Regions from separate parts of the Exiguobacterium sp. SH1S1 genome, predicted to be linked through region 1. Evidence: riboswitches for the same ligand, from Rfam matches in the RefSeq annotation. Region 1 holds a riboswitch; the other holds the start of a gene.
The links. A riboswitch is a leader RNA that binds a small molecule or an ion and turns the genes downstream of it on or off. The one in region 1 is predicted to bind S-adenosylmethionine.
Positions count from the first base shown of each region.

Region 2: it holds a riboswitch for S-adenosylmethionine, as region 1 does, so the genes downstream of both, msrA (peptide-methionine (S)-S-oxide reductase MsrA) here and EVJ23_RS10920 (Na+/H+ antiporter NhaC family protein) in region 1, are expected to answer to the same signal.

Region 1 is NZ_SJUZ01000005.1:168,915-173,127, reverse strand. Features, by position in the region: gene EVJ23_RS10925 (GGDEF domain-containing protein) at 102-1,781, shown strand; SAM riboswitch class I at 1,880-1,975, shown strand; gene EVJ23_RS10920 (Na+/H+ antiporter NhaC family protein) at 2,047-3,330, shown strand; gene EVJ23_RS10915 (TVP38/TMEM64 family protein) at 3,367-3,999, opposite strand.
Region 2 is NZ_SJUZ01000001.1:54,089-58,301, reverse strand. Features, by position in the region: gene EVJ23_RS00320 (3'-5' exonuclease) at 1-279, opposite strand, end outside; gene EVJ23_RS00315 (four-helix bundle copper-binding protein) at 347-679, opposite strand; tRNA gene EVJ23_RS00310 (tRNA-Ala) at 795-867, opposite strand; gene EVJ23_RS00305 (GRP family sugar transporter) at 1,012-1,875, shown strand; gene msrA (peptide-methionine (S)-S-oxide reductase MsrA) at 1,905-2,423, opposite strand; SAM riboswitch class I at 2,485-2,584, opposite strand; gene EVJ23_RS15250 (hypothetical protein) at 2,629-2,790, opposite strand; gene EVJ23_RS00295 (amidase family protein) at 2,911-4,213, shown strand, end outside.

The DNA.
Region 1 (4,213 bases):
CTAGAATTCAGCCATTATGATGAATAGGCAGGACTTGGGCGCAACCGTGCCGAATCTCCTACCATACATATGAGAAGACTTTTCCCACACAGGAGGGAACTATGAATCATTTTCGCAAAATGTCCGTCCTCGGTTGGAGCATTTGGAGTTTGATCGTTTTACTGACCATCACCTTGTTTACAACCGGTGTTCTTGATATTCCGGCGATCGAGCCGCTTCCGTTCATCTTGATCGCGCTGCTCGTCGTCATTTTCCAAATGGACTCGATTGAACGAAAAGGCATTTATTTCACGTTTTCAGAAAGTATCGTCCTCATCATCTTTTTATTCTTTGATTTTGAGACGGCGCTCCTCGTCAACCAAATCGGACTTCTCGTCTTTCAGTTCGCCAACCTAAAACCGCGCGTCGCGCTCCGCCGCTTTCGGTTCACTTATCCTTGGAACGCGATCACGTCATTTTTAGAAATCGCCATCCCGGCAAGTGTTTACTTGGCCCTCGGAGGTGAAACTGGTCTTGGCTTCTATTCGCAGGATTCGTTCGTTCCGCTCGTCGGTCTGATCATTGCCATAATTTTGAACACGGTCGTCCAGAAGTATCAAGTCGGCTGGTGGTTCCGCGTCGATATCCCGGTCCGTGATTTTTTGAGCATCGCGTTTTACACGTACATCGTCAGTTTGGTCTTCATCTTCGCCGCGTCGTTCTTCCGTGAGACGAACTTGCTCGTCGTCAGCAGCATCGCGGCCGCCCTCACGTTCTTTATTAAGCGGTTGATGATTCAAAAAGGGCGCCAAGACGCGTTCAAGTCATTGATCGAACAGTACGATGAAGCGAAAGAGGCCGTCTCCCTATCTCAAAGCGAGGCCCAGGCGATTGAAGTGTTCTTGAGTCAATGTGAGCGCCTCAACCAATATGATAAAGGGTTTGTCGAGTTCGTCCTGTTCGACCGAACGCTCTATTTCGATTTGTTGACGCGACAGCCGATCGACCGTCCACTCGTCTTCGACTTGATGGAAGCGCGCCATCCACACGCCAAGTCTGTCGATTATGAGATGCGCTTCGAATGGGACGCAGCGTTGTCAGATGCGTTTCATGACGATTACCACAGCTTCATCTCAGTCCAGTCAGAAGAGATTGACGGGATTCGCACACGTATCGTCATGATTGGTGAACACGTCTATGGCTATCCCCCCATCATTCAAAACGAGATGGTAAAACTGTTGAAATCGTTCAACCGAACGATCAGCCGATGCCACGAGCGCGACCGCCTATACACGGAAAGCCGCACCGATAGCTTGACGCTGCTCGCCAATGCGCGCGCATTCTACGAGTATGGGATTCAACAAATCTCGGACGGCTCGATGTACCCGATCTCGGTCGCGATGCTCGACATCGACTTCTTTAAAAAAATCAATGACACGCACGGTCACCAAGTCGGAGACAGCGTGCTCCAAGAGTTCGGGCGGCGAATCCGGCAAATGCTCCGGACCGATGACTTTGCGGCGCGTTACGGGGGCGAGGAGTTCATCTTGCTGCTCAATCATTGCGACGTCGACCAAGCCGTCGATATCGCCGAACGGATTCGGCAGAAAATTGAAGATAAGCCGTTCCGTGTCGATGGGGTCGATATTCCCGTGACCGCCTCGATCGGTGTCGATACGATTCAAGCGTTCGGCGACAAACGGCTTGACGATACGATCCGTAACGCTGACCGGGCCCTTTACGTCGGCGGCAAGTACGCCGGTCGTAACCGCGTCGCCCATTACAACTTTTTGACGACATGACTTCCCCCCGCGTCCACTGGCGCAGGGGGATTTCTGTTGACAACCCGCTTTGAAACAGGTACGTTAGGAAACGTGTCTAACAACTACATCATGACGACTTTTTATCAAGAGAGACGGAGGGACTGGCCCTTAGATGTCTCGGCAGCGGGTAACCTGTGCCAAATCCAGCGAGCGTTCTGCTCGAAAGATGAAAAGGGTGTCTCTTACAGAGAGAGCCTTTTTCGGAAGGCTCTTTTTTTCTATTCTTTGAAATGAGGTGAATCGATTGGAACAACCAACAGCTAACAAATGGGCGCTCTTGCCCTTGCTCGTCTTCCTCGTCTTCTTCATCGGGGCGGGTATTTATTATGGCGACTTTTACAAGTTCCCGGTGCTGATCGCGGCGTTGATCGCTTTAATTGTCGCTGCGATGATGACGAAAGGAAGCGTCACTCAGACCGTTGAGCGCATCGCCCAAGGTGCCGGTAATCCAGGCATCTTGATCATGATATTCATCTTCCTGCTCGCCGGTGCGTTCTCGAACGTCGCCGGTGCAATCGGTGCGATTGACGCGACGGTCAATGCGGCCTTGACGTTCCTGCCACCGTCACTCTTACTGAGCGGACTGTTCGTCATCGCCGCTTTCATCTCGATGGCAATGGGCACATCGACCGGTACGATTGCCGCGCTCGCCCCGATCGCGCTCGGCATCCATCAAGAGAGCGGGGTCAATATCGCAATCGCGGCCGCGGCCGTTGTCGGCGGGGCCATGTTCGGAGACAATTTGTCGTTCATCTCGGATACGACAATCGCCGCCGTCCGGACACAACGGACGAACATGCGCGACAAGTTCCGGACCAACTTTTGGATCGTGCTCCCGGCCGCAATCATCACGACCGTCCTGTTAGCCGTTCTCTCAAGCGGAGAGTCGACGATTGAAGTGGCCGCGTTCGAATGGTACAAGTTGATTCCGTATCTCGCCGTCATCGTCCTCGCCTTGACCGGACTGAACGTCATCCTCGTTTTGCTCGGCGGCATCGCGCTCGCTGGCATCATCGGGCTGATTGACGGAAGCTTGGCCGTCACGTCTTACGTCACGGCGATGGCCGACGGCATGATGGGCATGGCCGAGATCTCGCTCTTGACGTTATTCATGGGCGGACTCGTCGGACTCATCTCGCATAACGGTGGACTCACCTATTTACGAGACGCACTCACGTCACGGATTCAACGCCGGGCTGGTGCGGAATGGAGCATCGCCGGGCTCGTCAGTGCGACGAACGTCGCGACGGCGAACAATACGATCTCGATTCTCGTAGCAGGCCCGCTTGCCGCGAATATCGCCGATACGTATGACATCGAACGGAAAAAGTCAGCGAGCGTACTCGACATCTTCTCGTGCGGGGTACAAGGACTTCTGCCTTACGGGGCGCAGCTCCTCATCGCCGCCGAGTTGACGAACACGGCGTCCCCCGCCCTCGTCCCGTATATGTTCTATCCGTTCCTCCTGTTCATTTGCGGAGGCTTGGCGATCGTCTTCAACTTCCCACGTTTCAAAAAAACCAACTAAGCAAAAATCCTCGAAGGCGGTCGCCTTCGAGGATTTTTATGTTCTCGCTTCACGTTTACGTTTGAGCTCTTCGTTCCGTTTTTTGAAAGCGCGCCGTTTGAGAAGTTCTTCGAGACCCCGGCTGATCGCCCACAATACGAGCAAGAGCAAGCCGAGCATCGACAAGCGGAACGGGCTTTGGATGAACTCTTGCCACTGATCACCGATGACCGAGAAGATGACGACGACGAGCAGTTTCCCGAATCCGGCCGCCAATACGAACGTCCGGAGCGGCATTTGAATCAAGGCGAGTAAGTACGTGATCAAACTGACCGGGATGAACGGCAACGAATATAAGAATCCGAGCGAGATTGGACTCATATGGTTGATGCGATCGAGCCAATAGACACCCTGTTTATGTTTTTCGAGCCAACGCGTCATCGGTTTGCGGAACACGTATCGGACGGCGGCGAACACGAGGAGCGTCCCTGCCAAACTGCCGATCCACGATAAGAGCACACCGAGCCAGAAGCCATACGTAGCCGCGTTCGCCGAGATGATCAAGACGAGCGGGAGGAACGGGAAAATCGCTTCCAGGAACGGGGCCCCGAGTCCAGCCCAAGGACCTCCCGGCAGTCCTTGGAGCCATTCGATGATGTTCAATATATATTGTTGGAGTGATGTGAGCATCTCAGTTTCCACCTTCGGCTTTCGTTACTACCTTTTACCCGAATTCGTTCAAGAGGACGCATCCCCCTGCCCTCCTCAAAAAAAAATAAAAAGTATTTGCGAAATTTCACTGTGATATCTATCATATAATAATGGACTTGTGGTTGCAGGCAAGTTCATTCGTCGAACGACACAACCCAACGTTCGTTTTCCTGCAAAAAACTGAACACAGGGG
Region 2 (4,213 bases), on a different contig from region 1:
GTCAAACGCGGCGTTATGGGCTATGACGACGTCGACGGCGTTCAGTGTCGGATAGAGCTGTTCGAGCACTTCGGGCAATGCCGGGGCGTCCCAGACGTCGCTCGGGCGAATCCCGTGGACGCGAATGTTACCTTGGTCAAAGTCTTCCTCAGGATTGACGAGCAATTGGTTCGTCTCGACGACTTCACCGTCTGTAAGTAAACTCCAACCGACAGAGCAGATGCTCCGACTGTCGCGATTGGCCGTCTCGACGTCGATTGCTAGAATAGAATGTGGCATAAAAGTTCCTCTCTTCGTTAAAAATCTGTACAAAAAAAGTCTAACACAAGGTTAGACTGGAAAGCGATCATGCGGCCGAGAGGTGCCGACACGCCTCGGCGCAGCGCAAGCACGCCTCAGAGCAACGTTGGCAATGGTCGTATAAGTGACGCCCGCATTCGACGGCACACGTATCACACACTTGCGCGCAGAGCGCCGCGATCGGTCTTGTGAACGCAGAGTCGGTTTCGAGCGCGTTCAAGGTGAGTGTGGCGACTTCGGCACATTCTTTCGTCAACCGGATACATTCCGAGACCATCAGCAGGTCTTCTTCTTGTAAACATTTCGAGAAGCAATGGTTGCTCGCCCGGATACAATCGATCACGGCCAAAATCGTCTCTTCGACAGAGGCTCGGTTCATTGGAAGTCCCCCTTAAGATAAATGATGTCTTACAATCATTACCCGGTTCGTGTCGACTTAAACCGAGGCGGGGACACAAAAAAGCCGGCCCACATCAGTGGACCGACTTAAGGAATGGAGCATAGCGGGCTCGAACCGCTGACCTCCACGCTGCCAGCGTGGCGCTCTCCCAGCTGAGCTAATGCCCCGTTGGAAATTATTATATCATTCTAATAAATGATTTGGCAACAAGAAAAACGAAAGAAGTTTGAAAATCATTTTTTTGAAGTTTAATGAGCGCTAGAGCCGGGAAGAATAGACAGAATGTTATATTAAGAAAGCAGGTGCAACGTATGGAGATGATTTTGCTAGCGCTACTGCCCGCACTCATGTGGGGGAGTATCCCGCTTATCGTATCTATTGTCGGCGGCAAGCCGATTCAACAATTGATCGGCACGACGATCGGCGCGATGGTGATGGCGGTTGTCATCGCGCTCGTCTTCAAACCAGAGTTCACGACGCTCGCGATCGTGACTGGTTTCATTTCGGGTGTGTTCTGGGCGCTCGGACAGTACCTTCAGTTCCAGTCGTTCCAAATTTTAAGCGTCTCGAAAGCGATGCCGATCAGTACAGGGATGCAGCTTGTCGGGACATCACTGTTCGGAGTCATCGTTCTCGGTGACTGGAAGACATCGACCGAGCTATGGCTCGGCTTCTCGGCCCTCGTTTTGATCATCATCGGGGCCGTCATGACGTCATATCAACAAAATAAAGAATCTGACAGCAGTAGTGCTTTGAAAAAAGGGCTCCTCGTGCTCCTCGTTTCGAGCATCGGTTACGTGACGTATGCCGTCCTCACCAACTACTTTGAAGTCGACGGCATCACCGCCATCCTACCGCAGTCGCTCGGGATGTTCATCGCCGCGCTCTTGTTCAGTCTTCGTGAAAAAGATGTGAAAAAATTTGATCCGAAGACGTTCAAGAACATCTTCGCCGGGCTTGCCTGGGGCATCGGGAATTTCGGGTTGTTCGTCTCGAGCGGAGAAGTCGGCATCGCCACGTCGTTCGCCTTGTCTCAACTGAACGTCGTCGTCGCGACACTCGGTGGCATTTACTTGTTAAAAGAAGAAAAGACGTCGAAAGAACGTGTCTTCGTCTTTATGGGGATCGGTCTGATCGTGGTCGCTGGATTCATGCTCGGGCTCGCCAAGAGCTAAAAAAACGACGGGCATGGGGCCCGTCGTTGTCAGCTTGTCCACGTCTGGTCGATGAACTCGTCACGGCCAGATTGTTTCCGGTCCGCTTTATAGTGGGCCGGATTTTTTTTATGATAATCTTGATGATAGTCTTCGGCCGGGTAAAAGACGTCAGCCGGTAAGATTTTCGTCACGATCGGTTGTTTGAACTTTCCGCTCGCGGCGAGCGCGTCGCGACTCTGTTCTGCCGCCACGCGTTGCTCTTCCGTATGATAGAAGATGGCGGGCGCGTATTGTTGCCCGCGGTCTTGGAACTGGCCGCCGTCGTCGGTCGGATCAGTCTGAATCCAATACAATTCGAGCAGGCGCTCATATGAGAATTGAGAAGGATCGAACGTGATCTCGACGACCTCGTAGTGACCACTCGTGCCTGTCTTGACGTCTTTATACGTCGGATTGTTAACGTGTCCGCCTGTATAACCGGATACGATTCCTTCGATTCCTGGCTGTTCCTCGAACGGTGTCACCATGCACCAAAAACAACCACCTGCGAATGTAGCTTTTTCCAAAATAAAATCCCCCTCATGTTCATTCCAAAAAAACGCCCATGTCATCGACATGAGCGTTTTGTCATATCGTCCAAGGCGATGCCTTGCTGGAAGTAGCACCTTGCCGAAGTAGGTTGCTGTGAAGTCGTAGAGCCAGGTCTCTCGTTCACTCAAGATATCGATATGTAGTTGGTGACAGCATCATATCATCTGTCTCGTTTAAACGTCAACGATTTGGTGTGCGCCGAAGTTGAAATAGCGTGGCACCAACAATCAAGATAATGAGGGCGATGGACGCAGGGAATGCCCACGGCAAATCATCCCCGAACAATTGTAGAAAGAACAGGGCGAACACGGACAGTAAAACAAGGATGTAAGAGCGGGACATGGCTACCTCCAATAACGTTTCTTCTAGTGTAACAAGTTGCACATCCAATGGCGATAAAAACAAGGAGATTCGATGCATTCAGCGAATACCGAATAACATTGCCTATAAGGAGGGAATTGGATGCAAGACTTATTTGAACTAGACATCGAGACCGCACAGCGCGGATATAAAGAAGGGACGTTCACGGCCCGGGACGTGACGGCCTACTATTTGACACGGATCGCTAGCTTGAACGATAAACTGAAAGCGGTCATCCAAGTGAACCCGGACGCGTTGTTCGAGGCTGAGGCGGCTGACCGTGCCTACCGACGCGGAGACCGGCTGCCACTCCTCGGTATTCCCGTTTTACTCAAGGACAACATCGAGACGGCGGGACTCATGAGGACTACTGCCGGCGCCGTGGCGCTCGAGCATCACTTTGCGGGTCGTGACGCTGAACTCGTCCGTCGCCTCCGTGAGCACGGGGCGGTCATTCTCGGCAAAGCCAATTTATCGGAATGGGCCAATTTTTTGACTGAGGACATGCCGAACGGATGGAGCGGGGTCGGTGGCCAGACGCTCAATCCGTATGGTGACAATCTCGACGTCGGCGGTTCGAGTTCTGGTTCGGCGTCAGCGGTCGCTGCGAACTTGACGATGCTCGCTGTCGGCAGCGAGACGAGCGGGTCGATCATCCACCCGAGCGTCCATAACGGCATCGTCGGCATCAAACCGACGGTCGGGCTCATCAGCCGGAGTGGGATCATCCCGATTTCGCGGTCGCAAGATACGGCCGGTCCGATGGCGCGGACGCTCCGCGACGCGGTGCTCGCACTAGAAGCGATGTGCGGGGAAGACGACTCGGACCCGGCGACGACACATCTACCGGCCGGTCCACCGTACCGGACGTGTCTCGACGAACGTCAAGCCGTCGGCATGCGCGTCGGTTTCGTGAAGGCGGAACTGTCGGATGAAGAACAGACGCTCTATCAAGCGGCGCTGGCGTTACTCAAAGCGAGCGGGGTCGAGCTCGTCGAAGTCGACCTGCCGTCAAACGACGGACTTGACCAAGGCGACGTCCTCTACCATGAGTTCAAGCTCGGGATCGAGGCGTATTTGGCGACGACAGCGCTCCCGTATGAAACGCTCAAGGACTTGATGGACTGGAACAAGCTTCACCCGGAAACGATCCCGCACGGACAAGTTACGTTCGAGAAAGCGAATCAGTTATCAGGGCGTTTGACCGAGTCGAGCTACCTCGAGCGACGCTTAGCCGACGTCCGGCACGCGAAAACTGACGGCCTCGATCGTTTATTGATGGAACAAACGCTTCACGCCCTGGCGTTGCCACACGACTTGAATTACGATATGGCGGCGAAGGCAGGGCACCCGACGGTCACGATCCCATACAAGCTCAAACAGAGCGGGGCACCTTTCGGGCTGT